Regions from separate parts of the Citricoccus sp. K5 genome, predicted to be linked through region 1. Evidence: predicted binding sites of a transcription regulator. Region 1 holds the regulator's gene; the other holds the start of a gene.

Region 1 (8,520 bases):
GTCACCTATGTCCGCGTGGTGGACGGCAAGCTGTCCCCGCGCGAGAAGATCAGGATGATGTCCACGGGGGCCACCCACGAGCTCCTCGAGATCGGCGTGTCCTCCCCGGAGCCCAAACCCTCCAAGGGTCTCTCCGTGGGCGAGGTGGGCTACCTCATCACCGGTGTCAAGGACGTCCGCCAGTCCAAGGTCGGTGACACGGTCACGGGTGCCGGCAATCCGGCGCAGGAACAGATCGGTGGCTATGAGGATCCCAAGCCGATGGTCTTCTCCGGGCTGTACCCGATCGACGGCTCCGACTATCCCGTGCTGCGTGATGCCCTGGACAAGCTCAAGCTCAACGACGCCGCCCTGGTGTACGAGCCCGAGACCTCCGTGGCCCTCGGCTTCGGGTTCCGCGTGGGGTTCCTCGGCCTGCTGCACCTGGAGATCATCCGTGAGCGCCTGGAGCGCGAGTTCAACCTGGACCTGATCTCCACCGCCCCGAACGTGGTCTACGAGGTCACCAAGGAGGACAAGACGGTCGTCACGGTGACGAACCCGTCCGAGTTCCCGGAGGGCAAGATCAACGAGGTCGCCGAGCCCATGGCGTCGGCCACGATCATCGTCCCCAGCGAGTTCATCGGCTCCGTGATGGAGCTCTGCCAGGGCAAGCGCGGCCAGATGAAGGGCATGGACTACCTCTCCGAGGAACGCGTGGAGATCCGCTACTGGATCCCGCTGGCGGAGATCGTCTTCGACTTCTTCGACCTGCTCAAGTCCCGCACCAAGGGCTATGCCTCGCTGGACTGGAAGGCCGACGGCGAGCAGACCGCCGACCTGGTCAAGGTGGACATCCTGCTCCAGGGTGAGACCGTGGACGCGTTCAGCTCCATCACCCACAAGGACAACGCCTACGCCTATGGCGTGATGATGACCGGAAAGCTCAAGGAGCTGATCCCGCGCCAGCAGTACGAGGTGCCGATCCAGGCGGCCATCGGCTCGCGCATCATCGCCCGCGAGAACATCCGCGCCATCCGCAAGGACGTGCTCTCCAAGTGCTACGGCGGCGACATCTCCCGTAAGCGCAAGCTGCTGGAGAAGCAGAAGGAGGGCAAGAAGCGCATGAAGATGGTCGGCCGCGTGGAAGTCCCTCAGGAGGCCTTCATCGCCGCGCTGTCGTCGGACGGCGCTGGCTCCGAGACCGGCGCCAAGAAGTAGGGCGGGGACGAACACACCTTGCCTTCGATCCTTCCCCTCGGCGACCCCGCGCCCGACGACGGCCGGTTCCCCGCAGCGGTGGGGAACCGGGTGCGTGAGGCGGCCGAGGCCGGCCAGCCGCGCACCTTCAGCCTCTACGTGCACGTCCCGTTCTGCTCCGTCCGGTGCGGCTACTGCGACTTCAACACCTATACCGCCGAGGACCTGGGCCCCGGCGCGTCCCGGTCGTCCTACGCGGACACCGTGGCCGGTGAGCTGGACTTCGCGGCGCAGGCGCTGGCCGGTTCGGAGATCCCCCCGCGCACGCTGGAGACCGTCTTCTTCGGCGGCGGCACGCCCACCCTGCTGCCCGCCGCAGACCTGGTCCGTATCCTCGGCAGGGCCCGGGACGTCTTCGGGATCACGCCCGGCGCGGAGATCACCTCGGAGGCCAACCCCGACTCGGTCTCCCTCGAGTCCCTGCGGGAGATGGCCGCCGGTGGATTCACCCGGGTCTCCTTCGGCATGCAGTCCGCCGTCCCGCACGTGCTGGCCACGCTGGACCGCACGCACCGGCAGGAGAACGTCCCGGCCGCCGTCGGCTGGGCCCGGGAAGCCGGCCTGGAGGTGTCCCTGGACCTGATCTACGGCACGCCGGGGGAGTCCCTGAAGGACTGGCGCACCACCGTCGAGGCGGCACTGGCCCTGGCACCGGACCACATCTCGGCCTATTCGCTCATCGTGGAGGAGGGAACCAAGTTCGGGACCTCCGTGAAGCGGGGGACCGTGCCGGATGTGGATCCGGACGACCAGGCAGACAAGTACCTGCTGGCCGAGCGGCTCTTCGCCGAGGCCGGCTACCGCTGGTACGAGATCTCGAACTGGGCCCACGATCCCGAGGACCGCGGCATCCACCGGGCCCGGCACAATGTGGCCTACTGGCGTGACCAGGACTGGTGGGGCGCCGGCCCCGGCGCCCACTCACACGTGGCCGGCGTCCGGTTCTGGAACGCCAAGCATCCGGCGGCCTATGCGCAGCGACTGGCCACCGGGATCTCCCCGTCCGTCGGCCGGGAGGAACCCGACGCCGAGGCGCGGTTCCTGGAGCGCGTCATGCTGGGCGTCCGGCTCTCGGACGGGCTGCCGACGGCCGCCCTGGAGCAGGCGCCCGACGGCGGCGCCCAGGGGCGCCAGGAGATCGCCGCGATGATCGGCGAGGGACTGCTGGACGGACGGGCGGCGCTGGCCGGCCGGGTGGTGCCCACCCTGCAGGGCCGGCTGCTGGACGACGCGATCGTCCGGCGACTGGCCGGGTTCTAGCGCCGGCTCCGGACCGGGCTTACTGGATCAGGCGCAGGTTCAGCGGGTAGCGATAGGGGCGGCCCTTGTTGCACTGGATGCCCGCCGCCACGCCGGAGACCGTCATGAACAGCCACAGGAGCATGGCGACGATGCCGAAGATGCCGCCGACGATGGGAATGAGGGCCAGCAGGTTCGCCACGATGGCCAGTACCGTGGGCGGCAGCGTGAAGTTCAGCGCCTCCTTGGCCTCCTGGGCCGTGAACGGACCCCGGTGGCGGAAGACCAGGTAGATCACCAGGGAGGGGATGCATCCGAGGAAGCCGCCGAAGTGTGCGAGGGTGGCCCACTGACGGTCCTCGGCCGGCGTCAGCGGCTTGGCCTGGTCCGGTGACCCCTGCAGCTGCTGATCGCGCCGGGGGGCGGCGCCGGGGCGCGGGCGGTGCGGACTGCCGGGCTCCTGCTGGGACACGTCCTGGGCCTTTCCGTTCGGAGGTGATGGGTGGCGTTCGGTCGTCAGTGTACCGCCGGGTTCCGGGAGTTCCCTGCAGGTCGGTGGACGGTCAGTGCTCCGCGGCGGTCAGGAAATCGATGACCTCCTCCACCCGGCCCAGCAGGGTCGGCTCCAGGTCGGCATAGGTCCGCACCTGGGACAACAGCCTCTTCCAGCCCAGGCCGATGTCCTCCTTGGTCCGGTGTGGCCAGCCGAGGCCGGCGAGGATGCCCGTCTTCCAGTCCTGGCCCTTCGGCACCACGGGCCAGGCGCCGATGCCCAGGACGGAGGGCTTGATGACCTGCCAGACGTCCACGTAGGGATGACCGACGATCAGCACGTTGCCGCGCGCCCCGGGGACCTTCATGGCCTCGACGGCGATCTTCTCCTCCTTGGACCCGGTCACGAGGTGGTCCACGAGGATGCCGAGCCGGCGCTGCGGACCGGGTGAGAAGTCCCTGATGGCGCCTGCCAGGTCGTCCACCCCGTGCAGTGGCTCGACCACGATCCCCTCCAGACGCAGGTCCTCACCCCAGACCTTCTCCACGAGCTCGGCGTCGTGCAGCCCTTCGACCCAGATGCGGGAGGCCCGCGCCGTGCGGGCCCGGGCGTTGTCCACGCGCAGGGAACCCGACGCCGTACGGGCCGGTTTCGCGGGGGAGTCACCGGGGGTGCCGCCCGGTGTGGGGGGCACCACCTCGACGGGCTCACCGTCCACGAGGAAGCCATAACCCAAGGGGAAGGACTTCGTGCGTCCCCGGCGGTCTTCCAGGACGACCAGGTGTACACCGCCGGACTTCTCGACCCGAAGGACGGCACCGGTGAATCCGGTCTCCGTGTCCTCCAGGACGGCGCCCCGGTTCGCGGGGACCTTCTCGACGGTGCGGGCGGTCGGGCGGAAGCCGCCGTCGAGGGTGCCCGGGCCCCAGTTGTTCCATTCCACGGGCATCGACGCTAGCAAGAGGACCCGGCGTAACCGTGCAGCGGCTCGCGCGGCACGCGGTCGGCACGAGCCCGGCGGTGGGCGGGCTCCGTGCCGGAACCCGCAGGGTCGCGGGGAAGTGGTGGTACATCGATTGGACACAAGGTCTAGACTTGGCACTTCAAAGCGTCGAGTGCTAAGCCGGATGACAGGCAGGAGGAACCGATGAGCGAGCAGCCGCGCCGCATGCAGGTGCTGCAGGCCATCGTGGAGGACTATGTGTCCTCCCGCGAGCCCGTCGGCTCCAAGGCCCTTGTGGACCGTCACCAATTGGGCGTGTCCTCGGCCACCGTCCGGAATGACATGGCGGCCCTCGAGGAGGAGGGGCTCATCGTGGCCCCGCACACCTCCTCCGGACGCATCCCCACGGACAAGGGCTACCGGATCTTCGTGGACCAGATCTCCGAGGTGAAGCCGTTGTCCGCCGCCGAGAAGCGCGCGGTGCAGACGCTGCTGGACGCCAATGGGGACTTCAACGAGATGATGGCCCGCACCGTGCGGCTGCTCGCGCAGCTCACCAACCAGGTGGCCGTGCTGCAGTACCCCCACGTGGACTCGTCCACCATCCGGCACATCGAGTTCGTCTTCCTGGCGCCCCGCCGGGCTCTCGTCGTCGTGATCCTGTCCACCGGACAGGTCGACCAGCGCGCCTTCGGCCTCGAGGTCGAGGCCAACGAGACGTCCCTGTCCGTGCTGAAGCAGCAGTTCCTGCGCTACCTGGACGGGCTGACACCGGTGCAGGCTGCCGAGGGTCTCCGGCTCGCCCTGGCCGAGGTGCCGGCAGAGGATCGGGATCTTGCCCTGGCCTTCGCCACCCAGCTGGACCAGATGTTCGCGGCACGCCGGGAGGACCGGATCATCATGGCCGGCACTGCCAACCTGGCTCGCTCGACCGGGGACTTCCCGTTCTCGATCGGCCCCATCCTGGAAGCGCTCGAGGAACAGGTCGTGTTGTTGCGCCTGCTGACCGAGATGGAGCAGGATGTGCGTGGCCTCAGCGTGCGCATCGGCTCCGAGAACACCGGATCCCTGTCCGAGGCGTCCGTCGTCGCCGCAGGCTACGGCCCCGGCTCCGGCGCCAAGCTCGGCGTCGTGGGCCCCACCCGTATGGACTACCCGGGCACCATGACCGCCGTGCGGGCAATCGCCCGATACCTGTCCCGGATCCTGTCGCAGTAGCGGCCAGGACCGGCATCCACCACCCCACCACCGGAAGGAACACCGCAGACCGTGGCTGACCATTACGAGGTGCTCGGCGTTGGCCGGGACGCCTCCGCCGAGGAGATCAAGCGCGCCTATCGCAAGTTGGCCCGCAAGCTCCATCCCGACGTGAATCCGGCTCCCGACGCCTCCGAGGAGTTCAAGAACGTCACGCGTGCCTACGAGGTCCTCTCGGATCAGGAGAAGCGCCGCAACTATGACGCCACGGGCCATGAGAACGGCACCGGCGGCATGGGCGGCGGCTTCGGCGGTGCCGATTTCGGTGGTTTCCAGGACATCTTCGAGACGTTCTTCGGCGGTGGCGGCTCCGGCGGCATGGGTGGTGGCAGGGGCGGTGGTCCCGCCAGCCGTGCGCGGCGGGGGCAGGACGCCCTCATCACGGCCAAGCTCGACCTCAGTGATGCGGTCTTCGGCACTGAGAAGACCCTCGAGGTGGACACCGCCGTGGTGTGCCCCACCTGTGACGGCAGCTGCAGTCAGCCGGGCACGCATCCGGAGACCTGCACCATCTGCAATGGTCAGGGCGCCATCCGCCGGCCGGTCCGCTCCATCCTCGGCACCGTCATGGCCGCCGAGACTTGCTCGGCCTGCCAGGGCTTCGGGACCGTCATCCCGGATCCGTGCCGCGAGTGCTCCGGGCAGGGACGCATCCGTGAGCGCACCTCACTGACCATCAAGATCCCCGCCGGTGTGGCCACAGGGACCCGGATTCAGCTCGCCGGCCGCGGCGAGGCCGGTCCCGGCGGTGGCCCGAATGCCGATCTCTACGTGGAGATCGAGGTGCGTCAGCACGATGTGTTCGTCCGCGACGGCGATCACCTGCTGGCCACGATGAGCGTGCCGATGGCCGCCGCCGCCCTGGGGACCACGCTCACGCTGGACACCTTCGACGGTGAGAAGGAGGTGCCGGTGAAGGCCGGCACCCAGTCCGGAGAGGTGCAGACCCTCAAGGGCCTGGGCGTCGGCCGGTTGCGGAGCTCCGGCCGCGGTGATCTCAGGGTCACCCTGCGGGTGGAGACCCCCACCAGACTCGACGACGAGCAGCGCGCCCTGCTGGAGCAGCTGGCCGGTCTGCGCGGTGAGGACCTGGTGCACGGCACCACGGAACACCGCGGGTTGTTCTCCAAGTTCCGGGACAACCTCAAGAACCTGTGAGCAACCCCCTCTTCTACGTCGGTGACGGCGAGCTGGCCCCCGCCTCGGCGGGGGCCAGCGTGGTGGTCTCGGGTGCCGAGGCCCGGCACGCGGTCCAGGTCATGCGCCTGTCGCCGGGGGAGCGCGTGGACGTGGCGGACGGATCCGGCCGGCGCGTGAGCGGCACCGTGCACTCCGCGGCGCCCGACCGGCTGGAGGTCACCGTCGAGACCGTCCACGACGAGCCGGCGCCGAACCCAGAACTCGTGCTCGTCCAGGCCCTCGCCAAGGGCGACCGGGACCTGCTGGCCATCCAGACGGCGACGGAGCTGGGGCTCGATGCCGTGCACCCCTGGCAGGCCGAACGGTCCATCGTGCGGTGGAAGGGTGACAAAGCAGCCAAAGCCGTGACCAAGTGGGAGGGGGCGCTGCTCTCGGCCGCGAAGCAGGCACGCCGCACCCAGGTGCCCCGCACGGAGAAGGTGCTCGACGGCGTCGGGGTCGCGTCGGTCTGCGGGCCCGGCTCCCTGGTGCTCGTCCTGCACGAGGACGCGCGGCAGTCACTGGGCGAGGCCGTTGCCGAGACGGGGATTCTGGCCCGCGGGACCGTGGAACGGGTAGAACGGATCGTGCTGGTGGTCGGCCCCGAGGGCGGCATCAGCCCGGCCGAGACCGCCGCCCTGGTCGAGGCCGGGGGGCGGCCCGTGCTGCTGGGGCACCACGTGCTCCGGTCCTCCACCGCCGGTCCGGCCGCCGTCGCTGTCCTCCAGCAGCTGCTGGGACGGTTCGGGCCGCGGACGTAGACTGACCTCGTAGTCCACCCGCCCCACCCTTTGTCCCAGTAGTTGTCCCACCAGCCAGGAGCTGAAGCACCTCCCTTGAGTCTTTCCACGGAACGTGACCACATCACCATCTCCTTCGCCTCGGCGGAGACCATGGTGCGGACCTTCGGCCCGCAGGACCTGTTGCTGCGGATCCTCGACGGCCTCTATCCGGATCTGACCGTCTCCGTCCGCGGTGAGGACCTGGACGTGGAGGGCCCCGTCCCGGACGTGCAGCAGGCGCGCCAGGTAATCGAGGACCTGCACGGCCTGGCCCGGCGCGGCACCTCGATCACCCCCGAGGTCATCGAACAGGTGACCAGTCTGGTGCGGGGTGGATCAGGGGCCCAGGCCTCCGGACTGCTCTCTGCCTCGATCCTCTCCAGCCGCGGCCGGAAGATCCGGCCCAAGACGGCGAACCAGCAGCACTATGTGGAGAGCATCGACCAGAACACCATCACCTTCGGTCTCGGTCCCGCCGGCACCGGCAAGACCTACCTGGCCATGGCCAAGGCGGTCCAGGCGTTGCAGGCCAAGGAGGTCAACCGGATCATCCTCACCCGGCCGGCGGTCGAGGCGGGGGAGCGGTTGGGGTACCTGCCGGGCTCGCTCAGCGAGAAGATCGACCCGTACCTGCGGCCCCTCTACGATGCCTTGCATGACATGGTCGAACCCGAGTCCATCCCGCGGCTCATGGCGGACGGGACGATTGAGGTGGCCCCCCTGGCCTACATGCGCGGACGCACGCTCAACGACGCGTTCATCATCCTCGACGAGGCCCAGAACACCACGGTCGAGCAGATGAAGATGTTCCTGACCCGCCTCGGCTTCGGCTCTCACATGGTCGTCACCGGCGACACCAGCCAGGTCGACCTCCCGCGGGGAACCAACTCGGGCCTGGCGCAGTCCGTCTCCATTCTGGAGGGCGTGGAGGACATCGCCGTCATCCGGCTGCAGTCCGTCGACGTGGTCCGCCACCGCCTCGTGAGCCGGATCGTGGATGCCTACGAGAACGCTGGGGGACGCACCGATGGCCATTGAGATCGTCAACGAGTCCGGCATTGAGGTCGACGAGGAGGCGCTGCTCGCCCTGTCCCGTTCCGTCCTGGAGACGCTGCACGTTCATCCGGGTGCGGAACTCTCCGTGGTGTGCGTGGACGAGGCCGCCATGGAACAGCTCCACCTGGAGTGGATGGACCTGCCGGACGCCACGGATGTCATGAGCTTCCCCATGGACGAGCTCCGCCCGGGCACCGCCGAGGACCCGAGCCCGGAGGGGCTGCTGGGCGACGTGGTCATCTGCCCGCAGGTCGCCGCCGTGCAGGCCGCACGCGGTGGTCACCCCGCCGAGGACGAGGTCCTGCTGCTGCTGGTCCACGGAGTGCTCCACC
Region 2 (13,615 bases), 1.2 Mb from region 1:
CGCTGCGCAGGTCACCGGCGACCACCGTGAACCGGCCGTCCTGGGCCCAGAGGTCCAGCCCGTCCAGGGCGGGGGTCCGCGCTGAAGGGTACTGGACGGTGATGCCGCGCAGCTCTACGGACGCCATGAACGCACCGCTTCCAGCACGGAGGCCACGTCCGCCGGCCCGCCGATCCTGAACTGCGCTCCGGTCTCTCCGGGGCCGACCTTGATGGACACGTCCCGGGCCGGGTCCAGCCGGGCGAATCCCGTCTCGTCCGTCACGTCGTCCCCGGCGAACAACACCGCTTCCGCCCCGGTGACAGACCTCAGCAGGTCCAGCCCCTGGCCCTTGTCCGCCCGCACCACGGCGACCTCCAGCACGTCCTTGCCGTGCCCGACGAAGAAGGGTGCCAGGCCGGCCAGCCCGGCCAGCTCGCCCAACGCCTCTTCGGCCTCGGCCACGGCCCGGCGCCTCGCCTCGTCTGAACGGGCCAGTCGCACCTGCAGCACCCGGCCCGCCGGCTTGGTCTCCACCCACGAGTCCGGATACCGGGCTGCCACGGGCTCCAACACCTGCCCGACGGCGGCCAGGGCCCGAGCCTGTTCCTCGTCCAGTTCCAGCGGGGGCGCCTCCGGGCCGAGGCGGCGCTCGGCGCCGTGCGAACCGATGAGGAGCGTCGACTCCGGGGGCGAGGCGACAGCCAGCAGTGATTCCAGGGCTCGGCCGGAGACCAGCGCCGTGTGAACGCCCGGGAGTCCCGCCAGGGTGGCCAGCGCGCTGGCGTTCGCCGGCAGGGGGCGGGCGTTCTCGGCCAGGTCCACGAGCTCGGCCATGACCCCGTCGAAGTCCAGCGCCACGAGGATCGATTCCCGCGCGGCGAACTCCTGCAGGGCGGTGGCCAGCCCCGGACCGGTCATCGTTCGTCCTCCGGTGTGGAACCGTCAGCCGTCCCGCTCCCGTCGAAGGGTTCGTCGACCTCGTGGTCCCGGCGCTCGCGGTCGTCGTCGGTGTCCATGAAGGCCGACTGCTGTCCGCCGTCCTCCGGTCCGGAGCGTTCCGCCGGGACCGCACCGCCGAGGCGGTCGAGGAAGTCCCGGGACCACTTGTTCACGTCATGGGTGATGAGCTGCCGGTGCATCGACTTCATGCGCTTGGTGGCCTCACCGGCGGACATCTCGGTGGCCTCCATGATGGCCTCCTTCAGCCCGTCGATGTCATGGGGGTTGACCAGCAGGGCCTTGCGCAACTGGTCCGCGGCCCCGGCGAACTCAGAGAGCACCAGCACCCCGCCCCAGCCGCCGCGGGCCGCCACATACTCCTTGGCCACGAGGTTCATCCCGTCCCGCAGCGCCGTCACCAGCATGACGTCGGCGGCCAGGTAGAGCGCCACCATCTCCTCGACCGGATAGGAGTGGTGCAGGTACCGGATGGCGGTGTGGCCCATGGTGTCGAAGGTGCCGTTGACGCGGCCGACGGACAGCTCGATCTCGTCCCGCAGCTCCTTGTAGGAGTCCACGCCCTCCCGGGACGGGCTGGCCACCTGCACCAGGCAGGCGTCCTCCACGCTCAGCCGGCCGTCCTCGAGCAGCTCGGAGAAGGCCTTGATGCGGTGCCGGATGCCCTTGGTGTAGTCGAGACGGTCAACGCCCAGGAGGATGGTGCTCGGGTTGCCGAGCTCCTCGCGGATCTGCCGGGCGCGGGCCTGGATGTCCGGGTCCTGGGCCAGGTCCGTGATGGTGTCCACGTCGATCGAGATGGGGAAGGCGGCCGCGCCCACGGTGCGGGCGCCGCCGTCGTGCTCCTTCACCTGGACCGTATTGGAACGGAACGAGGAGCCCAGGATGCGCCGCACGGCGCCCTGGAAGTTCGAGACGTCCGAGCGGCGCTGGAAGCCGATCAGGTCCGCGCCGAGCAGGCCCTCGAGCACCGGGCGGCGCCACGGCAGCTGCGCGTAGATCTCGACCGGTGGGAACGGGATGTGGTGGAAGTAGCCGATCCGCAGGTCCGGGCGGAGCCGGCGCAGGATCCGGGGCACCAGCTGCAGCTGGTAATCCTGCACCCAGACCGTGGCCCCCTTGGCGGCGGTGGCGGCCGCGGCATGGGCGAAGCGCGCATTGACCCGCTGATAGGTGTCCCACCACTGCCGGTGGAATTCCGGGCGGGCGATGACGTCGTGATAGAGCGGCCAGAGGGTGGAATTGGAGAACCCCTCGTAGTACTCGACCAGCTCCCGCTCGGTCAGGGCCACGGGGACCAGGTGCATGCCCTCATAGGTGAAGGGCTCCAGCGGCTCGTCCAGCTCCTCCTCCGGGGAACCGCCCCATCCGACCCATGCGCCCTCCTGCCGGGTCATGATGGGCGCCAGCGCGGTGACCAGGCCTCCGGGCGATCGGCGCCACGAGCTGGTGCCGTCCTCCTCGAGCACGCGGTCCACTGCCAGGCGGTTGGCCACGACCACCAGGTCGGAGTGGCCGGGCGCCGGTGGATCCCCGGCCAGCTTCTCGACGAACGGTACGGTGCCGGTGGGGATGTCGACGGTGGTGTTGTTCACTGCGGACCTCCTTGTCCTCGTCCGTTCCCGAGCCTATCGCCAGGGACCGCCCTGACGGGTTGCCACAGTGTGAACAGGTTTCTCAGGTTGGCCCGGTAGTCTGGCCCACGGCCCGCCGATGGATGGTATGGGGGATACCGGCCGGCTACACGACACCGCAGCGACCCCGAGAGTCAGGACGACAGGCAGGACCATGGCGACTAGCAAGAATCAGACGAAGGCCGAACGGCAGCAGACCGCCCGTGAGAAGGCCCGGCAGATGCAGGAGGAGCAGCGCCGCCAGGAGAAGCGGCGTTCCCTCATGGTGCGCTGGGGCGTCGTCATCGGCGTCGTGGTGGTCATCGCCGTGGTGATCGGCGTCATCTTCATGAACTCGTCCCGCTCCATTCCCGACGCCGGCCCCGCGCCGAGCGCGGGCAACGACCAGGGCGGTATCACCCTCACCTCCACCTCCGAACTCGCCCCGGGCGACGAAGGCCTCGAGGAGGTCGACGCCACGACCGTCGAGATCCCGGAGGCCACCGGCGAGCAGCCCGAGACCGTCCCCGGTGCGGAGGCCCGCCCGGCCGGTGAACCGGCCCAGATCATCGTCTACGCCGACGCCAACTGCGTGCACTGTGCCAGCTTCGAGACGGAGAACGCCGAGCAGCTGAACCAGTGGCTGGACGCCGGCGAGGTCACCGTGGAGTACCGCATGCTGGACTTCCTGGACAACCCCGCCACCGGCAATTACTCCTCCCGCGCCGCCAACGCGGCGACCTGCGTGGCGGAGAACTCCCCGGAGAACTACAACTCCTTCCTCAGCGAGGTCTTCGGGTCCTACACCGGCCATGGCGGTCAGGGCCTGAGCGACGACGAGCTCAAGGACATGGCCTCCGGCCTGGGAGCCGACATCGACTCCTGCGTGGACGGCAACACCTACCGTCCCTACGTGAAGTACTCCGGCGCCCAGGCCCGTGCCGCGGGCGTGGCGGGTACCCCGTCCGTGTGGGTCCAGGGCGAGAACTGGGCCACCGCCGAGCAGGGCCAGTCCTTCACCGACTGGGCCCAGGGCATCATGGACGCGTCCTGATCGCCTGATCCGCTACTCTGGAAGGGCCGGTTTCCGTCCACGTCAGCAGACTTGCTGACAGGTACGGTGCCGGCCCTTCTCGCCTCCTTAGCTCAGCTGGCCAGAGCACCTGTCTTGTAAACAGGGGGTCACCGGTTCGAATCCGGTAGGGGGCTCCATGGAGGGGCGAGAGCCCGCTTGTCCTGGAGGAACTATGCCCCTTGTCATCGCAACCCCGCCGACGCATCGAGCGGAACCGGTCCGCGCTTCCCCGTACGCGTCGCCCGGAATCCTGCGCAGGACTCTTGCCGTGGTCATGGCCCTGGCCCTGACTGCCGTTCTGACCCTGTCGGCCGCTCCCGTCCTGGCCGCCAGCACTGCCACTGCCACGAACACCGCCTCCTTCTCGGACGTCCCCGAGGACTCCACGTTCTACCAGCCCGTCATGTGGATGGTGCGATCCGGGATCACCACAGGGCGGTCCGGGACGTCGACCTTCGGCGTGGCCGACCACCTCAACCGCGCCGAGGCCTCAGCCCTTCTATACCGACTGATGAAACCGAGGTTTTCTCCCCCGTCCTCCAGCGGCTTCCCGGACGTTGAGGACACCCGCAACTGGGACTACGCCCCGATCACCTGGATGGTCTCCCGGAAGATGGTCACCGGCTACGCCGACGGGGAGTTCAAGCCGCTACGGCACATCACCCGCGGGGAGCTGGCCAAACTGCTCTACATGGTTGCAGACCCTGTCTACTCGGCCCCGTCCGGAAAGCCCTTCACGGATGTGAGGCGCGGCGACGCGTACCACCCGTACATCTCCTGGTTGAAGCACATCGGCGCCTCTCACGGTTACAGCAGCGACGGCACGTTCCGCCCGGCCCAGCCCATCACCCGGGGCGAGGCGTCCCAACTCATCCGGGCGGTGGCCGACGTCCTCGGCTTCGATACCTCCGTGGTGCCGGCCGACTTCACTGTCAAGGGGGCCGGCTGGGGACATGGTGTGGGCATGAGTCAGTACGGAGCGGCGGCCATGGCCCGCGGCGGCAGCTCGGTGGAGCAGATCCTGCACCACTACTACAGTCCGGCCCAGCGGATCTGGTCCTCATCCCGGGCGGCCCAGAACATCCGCGTTCACCTGCTCTCCACCGAGTCCACCTCCATCGACGGATCCGGCTCCGTGCGTGTTCGCACGAGCGGGGACGCGGCCGTGCCGCAGACCGCCGGCGCCGTGCAGCTGACAGAACAGGCCGGCACCGTGGCGGTGACCATGCCGGACGGCACACGGACGCGGGGGTCCTCGGTGGTCCTCGAGTGGACCGGAACGCGATTCTGGTCCGGCCAGCCGTCCACGGTCACCGTTCCGCGAGCCAACGGCTCCAGCAACGACCTCGTGCTGCGTCATGGCAAGCTCGTGGTCACCGTGGTCAACGGCAAGCTCAACGTCGTCACTGAGCTGCGCATGAACGACGAATACCTCTACGGCCTGGCAGAGATGCCGTCCTCCTGGCCCGCCGCGGCACTGCAGGCGCAGGCGGTGGCCGGTCGAGCCTATGCGTTGCGCAACATGGGGTCACTGAAGGCCGAGTGCGCGTGCCACGTCTGGGATGAGACCCAGTCCCAGAAGTTCACGGGATGGGCCAAGGAGGACGAGCACACGGGTAGCACCCACTGGGGTGCCCGCTGGACGGCGGCAGTGGACGCCACGCTCAGACGCGATGCCTCCCGCCGGCCGGTCACGGCCCTGAGCCTGTGGCACAACGGCTCCGTGGCCGATGCCACCTACTATTCCTCCAGTGGCGGGCACACCCGCAACTCCGGTGATGTGTGGTCCGGCACCACCGTGCCGTACTTGACGGCCCGTCCCGATCCCTACAGTGTTTCCGCGGCGGCCAATAACCCGAACGCCTCGTGGACTCAGTCCGTCAGCCAGGCTGCCTTGGCGCGGGCCTTCGGTCTGAAGGAGATCGTGGCTGTGCGTGTCACGAGGGGCAGCGACCTGAGCGCCCAGACCGTCACCGCGTCCAACAAGGACGGCGCCACCAGGGAGTTGACCGGCACCGAGTTCCGGTCCGCGGTCGGCACCAAGTCGGCGTGGGTCTTCTCAGTGACGCCGCGCTAGAAGACAGATGAAACGGTGAAGTATCGAGGGTTTCGCCGGTCCTCGCGAGGATCTATTTCACCTTCCTATACCGGCCGTTCCCAGCTTCCCTGCCATACGTGCGGTATGCGGCGGTCATCGCCCGGAGCGGTCTGTCAGCCAGGCCTTGAGGTCGCCGTGCTGCTCGGGGTTGTACAACATCGAGTCGGCCGTCGAGTAGACCGAGGGGACGCCGCGGAGCCCGAAGTCGGAGAAGTCTGACATGGCGGCGGTGATCTGTGGGGCCCCACCGTCCTCGGTGACGCACTGCTCGACCGACGCGGCACCTCCGCCGATCTCATCGGCCTGGGTCACCAGGGTGGCATCGTCCGGCTGGGCCGTGGCCTGCTCGAAGAGCCAGGACTGGAAGGCGTGCAGCTTGTTGCCGGCTGCCTCGTTCCCACTCCCGGTGCCCGCTTCCAGCGAATCCTCCAGGCAGTAGTACGCGTTGGCGGCCCGCGTGGACCAGGACTCCGGGTCGCCCCGGCCCAGGAAGTCCACGATGCGGTAGTCGGCCTCCAGTTCGCCACCGGACACCAGGCCGTGGATCAGGCCCCCGTTCTGCTCGTGGAAGGCCGCGCAATGCGGGCAGGCGAAGTCCTCGAAGATCTGCACCCCGGACGCCTCGGTCCCGGCCGTCTGCTGCGGTGCAGAGGACGAGGAAGCGGCAGGATCGGAGGAGCCGCCGTGCTCGGCATTGCGGATGGCATCGGCGCAACCCGTCAGAGCCACCACGGTGGCCGCCGCCAGGGCAAGGGTGACACCGAGCCGCGCCGGCCGGGGGGAGGATGTGGGGCAGGACGAAGTGGTGTCAGTGCTCTCGGCCGGTTTGGTGCGCATGACTGCCATCCTAGGGGCACGTCCGGGGCGACTGCGGCGCCGTTTTCTGGTTCATCGCCTGTTCTGGTAGGCTTTCATAGCTGTTGGCCCCTCGTCAGAGTGCTGGCCTGGCATGATGGATCTTTAGCTCAGTTGGTTAGAGCGTTCGCTTCACACGCGAGAGGTCGCTGGTTCGAGTCCAGTAAGATCCACCACATCCTGAAGGGCCCGGAGCGGGCCCTTCAGTCGTTAACAGGACGGCATCTCACAGGACAGTACAGTGTTGTCCGGCGCCCACCGGATCAGGATGTGGTGGCGGCTCGGCAGGGAAGGGAGCGGCAGTGGAGAAGATCCCCGAAACCCGGTCTGGTCATCGGCACGCGCAGGAACCGCCCGCCGATCTCGCCCAGATCCCCATCATCAAGCCCTCCCGGCGCTCGCCGGAGGACTACCTCGACGCCACCACCGGCACGGGCCCCGAGGCCGATCCGGAGACCGTGCCTGCCCCGACGTTGGCCATCGACTTCGCGCTCGGCCCGGCAGCCGAGGCCGCCGGGCTCCCCGCGACGGGTGAGCATCCCACGGCGCCGACCCCCACCCAGTCAGTCGAGACCGCTGACCCGGTGCGCACGGATTCCGGCACCACCGTGGTGGGTGGACCGACCGCCCCGGGTGGGGAAGCCGGCGTCGGGCCGACCGATGCACGGCCGGCCGACGGGCCGCCGGGCGATGCGACCCTGACCGACACCCCGCTGACGGAACCGCCGGCCTCTGACCCGGTGCCACAATCCGTGCTGGCGCCCTCCGAGCCGACCACGGGGGAGACCCCGGCGACGGCCCCGATCGGCACCACCGGCACGGTTGGCGTCCCGGAGCGGGAGAAGAAGCCGTCGAAGGGCCGCCTGCGGTTCTCGGGCGGCTCCGCCTTCAAGCGGATGATGTACTCGGAGCCGCTGCCGACCCAGACGTTGTCCATCGTGGACCGGATCGCCACCAGCCCGTATGCCAACCCGTACCTGCGCACCACCCGCAACGCGGACGCTGATGCCCGGACCACCCTGGACTTCGCGCTGAAACTCGGCGAGACCATGTTCCGCTTCGGGGCCGGCGCCCTCGAGGTGGAGACCTCGATCATCGTGGTGACCCAGGCCTTCGGTGTCCACGAGACCGAGGTGGACATCACCAACCAGTCCATCGCCCTGAATTACGCGCCCAGCGGGAAGACCCCGTACTCCCTGCACCGCGTGGTGCGGTCCTGGTCGCAGAATTATGCCGGGCTGGCCCTGCTGCACCGTCTGGTCGCCGCGGTGGCCGCCGGCGAGATGGACCGGGACGAGGCGCAGCAGACCCTGGCTGACATCCGGCACAAGCCCAAGCCCTTCCCAGGTTGGTTGACCACCGTGGCCGCGGGTCTGTTCTCCGCCACCTTCGTGGTGTTCATCGGCGGCGGTGTGATCGGCGCCGGGGTGGCCTTCCTGTCCATGATGCTGATGATGACCGTGGTGGACCTGCTGGGCAAGGCGCGGATCCCGGAGTTCTTCTCCATCATGGCCGGCGGCTTCATCGCCACCATGATCGCGCTGGTGCTGTACACGTTGGACGTGGACCTCGCGCCGTCCCTCGTGGTGGCCGGCGGGATCATGCTGCTGTTGCCCTCGGGGCGCTTCGTCTCGGCCGTGCAGGATGCCATCAACGGCTTCCCGGTCACGGCGGCCGGCCGTTTCGTCTCGGCCTTCCTGGTCTTCGCCGCCCTGATCGCCGGGATCGTGGCCGCCGCCGTGTTCTCCTCCATGCTCGGGGTCCGCGAGCTCGACCTGGCCCAAGAGCCCTTCGCGGACTATCCCGTGTGGCTGCTGGGCATCCTGGTGTTCGCAGCCGCCACCTGGAACTCCATCTTCGAGCAGTCCGAATGGCGACTGCTGCTGCCCACCGCCGTGGTGTCCCTGGCCGGCTTTGCCGTGTATGTGGGTGCCGAGTTCATCGGTGTCGGGTCCCGGTTGACCCCCGCCATCGCCGCCGTGGCGATCGGCGCCCTGGGCCGCTACGTGGCCCTGCGCATGGGTGCACCTCAGCTCGTCGTCGCCGTCCCCGGCATCCTCTTCCTGCTGCCGGGTCTGACCATCTTCCGTTCCATGTACAAGATCGCCATGGACACGGGGGAGATGATGGAGGGCGTCATCGGGCTCTTCAACGCCGCCGTCGTCATCATGGCCATCGCGGCGGGCGTGGTCCTCGGCGACACCATCGCGCGTCCGTTCACCACGGCCTTCCAGGCCAACGAACGGCGCCGCATCGGCCGTCGCTGACGCGTCTCTCAGCCGATGCGCCAGTCGATCGGGGTGGCTCCAGCCTGCTGAAGCAACTCGTTCGTCCGGCTGAAGGGCTTCGAACCGAAGAACCCGCGGCGTGCGGACAGCGGCGAGGGATGCGCGGACTCGACGATCCCCACTGGACTGTCCGGTGGCGCACACTCCTGCAATATGGGGGCCATCTTCCGCGCATCGGCGCCCCAGAGGATCGCCACGAGCGGTGTGCCGCGGGAGGCCAAGGCCTGGACGGCGGTCTGCGTGATGCCCTCCCAGCCGAGCCTGCGGTGGCTGGCCGGCTCCCCGGCGGCCACTGTCAGCACGCGGTTGAGCAGCAGGACACCTTGGTCCGCCCACACGCTCAGGTCCCCGTGGGCGGCGGGCGGCACGCCCACATCGCTGGAGAGCTCCCGGTAGATGTTCGTCAGTGAGCGCGGCAACGGGGACACGTGCCGGTCCACCGCGAAGCTCATCCCGATCGGGTGTCCCGGCGTCGGGTATGGGTCCTGCCCCAAAATGAGCACCTTCACCTGCTCGAAGGGCTGCCGGAAGGCGCGCAGCACGTTCTCCGGCGCGGGCAGGATCTGCTCTCCGGCCGCGCGTCGGGCCTGGATGTTCTGCCCGACGGCGGCCAGGGCCTCGCGCTGCGAGGCCAGGGCGTGTTCCCAGCCGGGATCCAAGGGGGCGATGAGGTCCACGTCGGCAGACTACCGGTCCGGCCGGCGTCCTGCGTCCAGGCACCGACCCTCAGCGGCCCGGGCGAATGACACCGGTGTAGTTTCGGCCGGTAGACTGTGGAGTACCCCGTTGGAAGGACTCCTCATGACTGCAGCGAACGCCGCCGAGCCGGACGGTGCACCGACTCCGTCGGAGAGTGCCGTGGATCCCGCCGTGGACGCCTTGTCCGAGCGCGACCGGGACATCCTGGACTTCGAGGACCAGTGGTGGAAATACGGCGGGGCCAAGGACCAGGCCATTCGCGACCGGTTCTCCCTCTCGGCCACCACGTACTACCAGGTGCTCAACGGTCTGCTGGACTGTCAGGAGGCGCTGGCGCACAAGCCCATGCTTGTCAAGAGATTGCGTAGACTACGGACCACGCGCCACCGTGCACGCAGTGCCCGGCGGCAGGAGGCCTGAGTACCGCACCGGCGGTCGGGCCGTGTCCATCTCCATGACGTCCCCCGCTCATCCGGGAGCCACGCCGTGGAGCCGAGAATCTGGTGATGGTGGCCAATGACGCAGTACCCGCATGATCAATTCGACGATGTCCCCGCCTACCGGGACCGCAAGGGAACCCACCGGGCCGACCCCTCCCTGACGACCGGTTCCTCGGGCCTGGTGGGAATCTCCGCCGCGGCCGCCCTGGCCCTGGCCGTGGGAGCCTTCTCCTTCCTGGTCCTGCCCTCGCTGTTGCCCTCCGACCCGGCCAACGCGGGGGCCTCCGCCAGCGCCTCAGCTACGGTGGAGGCCCCCGCGGAGTCCACCGGGCCCGAGGCCAGCCCCTCCGGCGAGATGACCTCCTCACCGGAGGATCTCGAATCCTCGGAGCCCTCCGAACCGGCCGAGACGGCAGCATCCGAGGAGACGTCCTCCGCCGAGTCTGATCCGGCTGCGTCCGATCCTGCCGAGTCCGAAGCGGCCGCCGACACCGGGGACACCTCCGCACCCGTCGAGGTCTACAACGCCTCCTCGATCGGTGGCCTGGCCGGCCGGGTCTCCGGCGCCCTGTCCTCCGGCGGCTTCACCGTGGCCGGCTCCGGGAACTGGCAGGGCTTCTCCGTGTCCGGCTCGGCCGTGTACTACTCGCAGAACGAGACCACCGCCCAGGCCGTGGCCGCCGAGCTGGGCCTTCCGCTGGTCTACGAGGCGCGCGTGCCCGGCGTCGCCGTGGTGCTCAGCTCCGACTACGCCGGCTGATTCGCCCACACGCTGAAAAGCCGTCCCACAGACCGGCTGCTGTTTGCACTCGGAGGGTGCGAGTGCTAAATATGGACTTAGCACTCTGAGGTTGTGACTGCCAAAACCCGCAGGCATGCGGGTGGTCGTGGCCTCGGAGCAGACCTGAACGTGGTGAGGCCCGGCTCCGGGCCGTCCGTCGCGGGCACTGCACAGGTCAGTTGAACACTGCCAAGCAACGCCAAGGTCCAGAAAGGACAGTGCACACATGGCCAAGACCATTGCATTCGACGAAGAGGCGCGCCGCGGCCTGGAACGGGGTCTGAACACCCTGGCCGACGCGGTCAAGGTCACCCTCGGCCCCCGCGGCCGCAACGTGGTGCTGGAGAAGAAGTGGGGCGCCCCCACGATCACCAATGACGGTGTCTCCATCGCCAAGGAGATCGAGCTCGACGATCCGTACGAGAAGATCGGTGCCGAGCTCGTCAAGGAAGTTGCCAAGAAGACTGACGACGTCGCCGGTGATGGCACCACCACCGCCACCGTGCTGGCCCAGGCCCTCGTCAAGGAAGGCCTGCGCAACGTCGCGGCCGGAGCTGACCCGCTCTCCCTGAAGCGCGGCATCGAGAAGGCCGTGGCCGCCGTCATCGAGGAGCTCGTGGCCTCCGCGAAGCCGATCGAGACCAAGGAGCAGATCGCCGCCACCGCGTCCATCTCCGCCGCTGACACCCAGATCGGCTCGCTCATCGCCGAGGCGCTGGACAAGGTCGGCAAGGAAGGCGTCGTCACCGTCGAGGAGTCCCAGACCTTCGGCCTGGAGCTCGAGCTGACCGAGGGCATGCGCTTCGACAAGGGCTACCTCTCCGGCTACTTCGTCACTGACGCCGAGCGCCAAGAGACGGTGCTGGAGGATCCCTACATCCTCATCGTCAACTCCAAGATCTCCACCGTGAAGGACATGGTCGCCCTTCTCGAGAAGATCATGCAGTCCGGCAAGTCCCTGCTGATCATCGCCGAGGACGTCGAGGGCGAAGCCCTGGCTACCCTCGTGGTCAACAAGCTCAAGGGCACCTTCAAGTCCGTGGCCGTCAAGGCTCCGGGCTTCGGTGACCGCCGCAAGGCCATGCTGGCTGACATCGCCATCCTCACCGGTGGCCAGGTCATCTCCGAAGAGGTCGGCCTGACCCTGGAGAACGCCGGCATCGAGACCCTGGGCACCGCCCGCAAGGTCGTCATCACCAAGGACGAGACCACCATCGTCGAGGGTGCCGGCGATGCCGAGCAGATCGCCGGCCGAGTGGCCCAGATCCGCGCCGAGATGGAGAACACCGACTCGGACTACGATCGCGAGAAGCTGCAGGAGCGCCTGGCCAAGCTGGCCGGCGGCGTGGCCGTCATCAAGGCCGGTGCCGCCACCGAGGTTGAGCTCAAGGAGCGCAAGCACCGCATCGAGGACGCCGTGCGCAACGCCAAGGCAGCGGTGGAGGAGGGCATCGTCGCCGGCGGCGGCGTGGCCCTGACCCAGGCCGGTGCCAAGGCCTTCGGCAAGCTCTCCCTGGAGGGTGACGAGGCCACCGGTGCCAACATCGTCAAGGTCGCGATCGAGGCCCCGATGAAGCAGATCGCCTTCAACGCCGGCCTGGAGCCGGGCGTCGTGGCTGCCAAGGTCCGCTCCCTGCCGGACGGTCATGGCCTCAACGCCGCCACCGGCGAGTACGAGGACCTGCTGGCCGCCGGCGTCAACGATCCGGTCAAGGTGACCCGCTCTGCCCTGCAGAACGCCGCCTCGATCGCCGGTCTGTTCCTCACCACCGAGGCCGTCGTGGCCGACAAGCCCGAGCCGGCTGCGGCCATGCCGGGCGGCGACGACATGGGCGGTATGGGTGGCATGGGCGGCATGATGTGATCCAGTGACCCCTGAGGTTCACTGAGCGCCCAGCTCTCACGGGACCCCCGCCTTCTCGCTTTCAGTCGAGTTGGTGGGGGTCCCGGCGTTTAACACCCACGCCAACTCGACTGACAACGAGGGGTCAGCGGGTCCAGTGCCGCGCGGTGGGATGCAGCTCAGCGGACAGGTTCCGCCGGGCATGGCGCTCCCAGAGCCTCGCGCCGGTGGTGGTCCGGTACAGGGGGTCCAAGGCCAGCAGGGACTGGACGACGCCGGCCCGCCCGGTGGCGAAGTCAGCGTCGGGTACGTGCGCGAAGTCCTGGCGCACGGCCGAGAGGTAGCGGGCATAGTCCCCCCGGGAGCGGCCCAGCACCTCCAGGTCGGCGTCACTGAACACCGCCCCCGTCCGGTCGCCCGGGTCCGGATCATGGGTGGCGGTCATCCGCACGAGCCGTGCCGTCTCCTCGATCTCCGGATCCGGCAGCCCCACCTCGGACAGGGCCTGTTCGGCCAGCACGGCGGAGTCCTCCTCGTCCTGCCCCTCCGGCAGGGCCGGGTCGCCACGGTAGACGGCATCGTGAAACCAGGCGGCCAACTTCACGCTGCGCGTCCACCGGCCGCAGTCCTCGCCGTGTCTGACCAGCACATCGATGGCTCTGAGCACGGCGAGCAGGTGCGAGCGGTCGTGGTAATGCCGGTGCGGCTCGGACCACCGGGCCAACAGATCCGCCACCACCGGTTCCCGCTCCAGGGGAGAGGTCCCGGGAAACAGCCGATTGAACCGCTGGGTCAGGACCTTGTCCAGCTTGCCTGCCCGTTGGGCTGCCGGGATGCGCAGTCCGGAGGCCACGAGCCGGCGGACCAGATCCGCACCGCTGACCTCCTCGGCGCCCCGTGCCACCAGCTCCGCATAGCGCTCCACGGGGACGTCATAGTGGTCACCGTCGAAGGCGCGCCGGGAGATGCCGGCCGCCGACGCGA

The links. The regulator HrcA, encoded in region 1, represses chaperone genes, less so after heat shock. The targets are predictions, from matches to a motif close to TTNGCACTCGNNNNNNNCGAGTGCNAA.
Region 2: a site for HrcA is predicted at 10,810-10,836, ahead of groL (chaperonin GroEL). Genes of this name have one in related genera too.

What each region holds. Positions count from the first base shown of each region.
Region 1 is NZ_LR732817.1:1,498,271-1,506,790, reverse strand. It holds gene lepA (translation elongation factor 4) at 1-1,200, shown strand, start outside; gene hemW (radical SAM family heme chaperone HemW) at 1,219-2,499, shown strand; gene BOSE125_RS06745 (DUF4870 domain-containing protein) at 2,519-2,950, opposite strand; gene BOSE125_RS06740 (DUF3097 family protein) at 3,042-3,914, opposite strand; gene hrcA (heat-inducible transcriptional repressor HrcA) at 4,119-5,132, shown strand; gene dnaJ (molecular chaperone DnaJ) at 5,184-6,329, shown strand; gene BOSE125_RS06725 (16S rRNA (uracil(1498)-N(3))-methyltransferase) at 6,326-7,111, shown strand; gene BOSE125_RS06720 (PhoH family protein) at 7,187-8,170, shown strand; gene ybeY (rRNA maturation RNase YbeY) at 8,160-8,520, shown strand, end outside.
Region 2 is NZ_LR732817.1:341,741-355,355, forward strand. It holds gene BOSE125_RS01490 (ABC transporter ATP-binding protein) at 1-127, opposite strand, end outside; gene otsB (trehalose-phosphatase) at 115-900, opposite strand; gene BOSE125_RS01500 (trehalose-6-phosphate synthase) at 897-2,480, opposite strand; gene BOSE125_RS01505 (thioredoxin domain-containing protein) at 2,728-3,606, shown strand; tRNA gene BOSE125_RS01510 (tRNA-Thr) at 3,688-3,764, shown strand; gene BOSE125_RS01515 (SpoIID/LytB domain-containing protein) at 3,800-5,704, shown strand; gene BOSE125_RS01520 (thioredoxin domain-containing protein) at 5,819-6,562, opposite strand; tRNA gene BOSE125_RS01525 (tRNA-Val) at 6,680-6,756, shown strand; gene BOSE125_RS01530 (threonine/serine exporter ThrE family protein) at 6,883-8,847, shown strand; gene BOSE125_RS01535 (uracil-DNA glycosylase) at 8,856-9,545, opposite strand; gene BOSE125_RS01540 (DUF3263 domain-containing protein) at 9,670-9,987, shown strand; gene BOSE125_RS18095 (LytR C-terminal domain-containing protein) at 10,084-10,767, shown strand; gene groL (chaperonin GroEL) at 11,015-12,652, shown strand; gene BOSE125_RS01555 (DUF4031 domain-containing protein) at 12,777-13,615, opposite strand, start outside.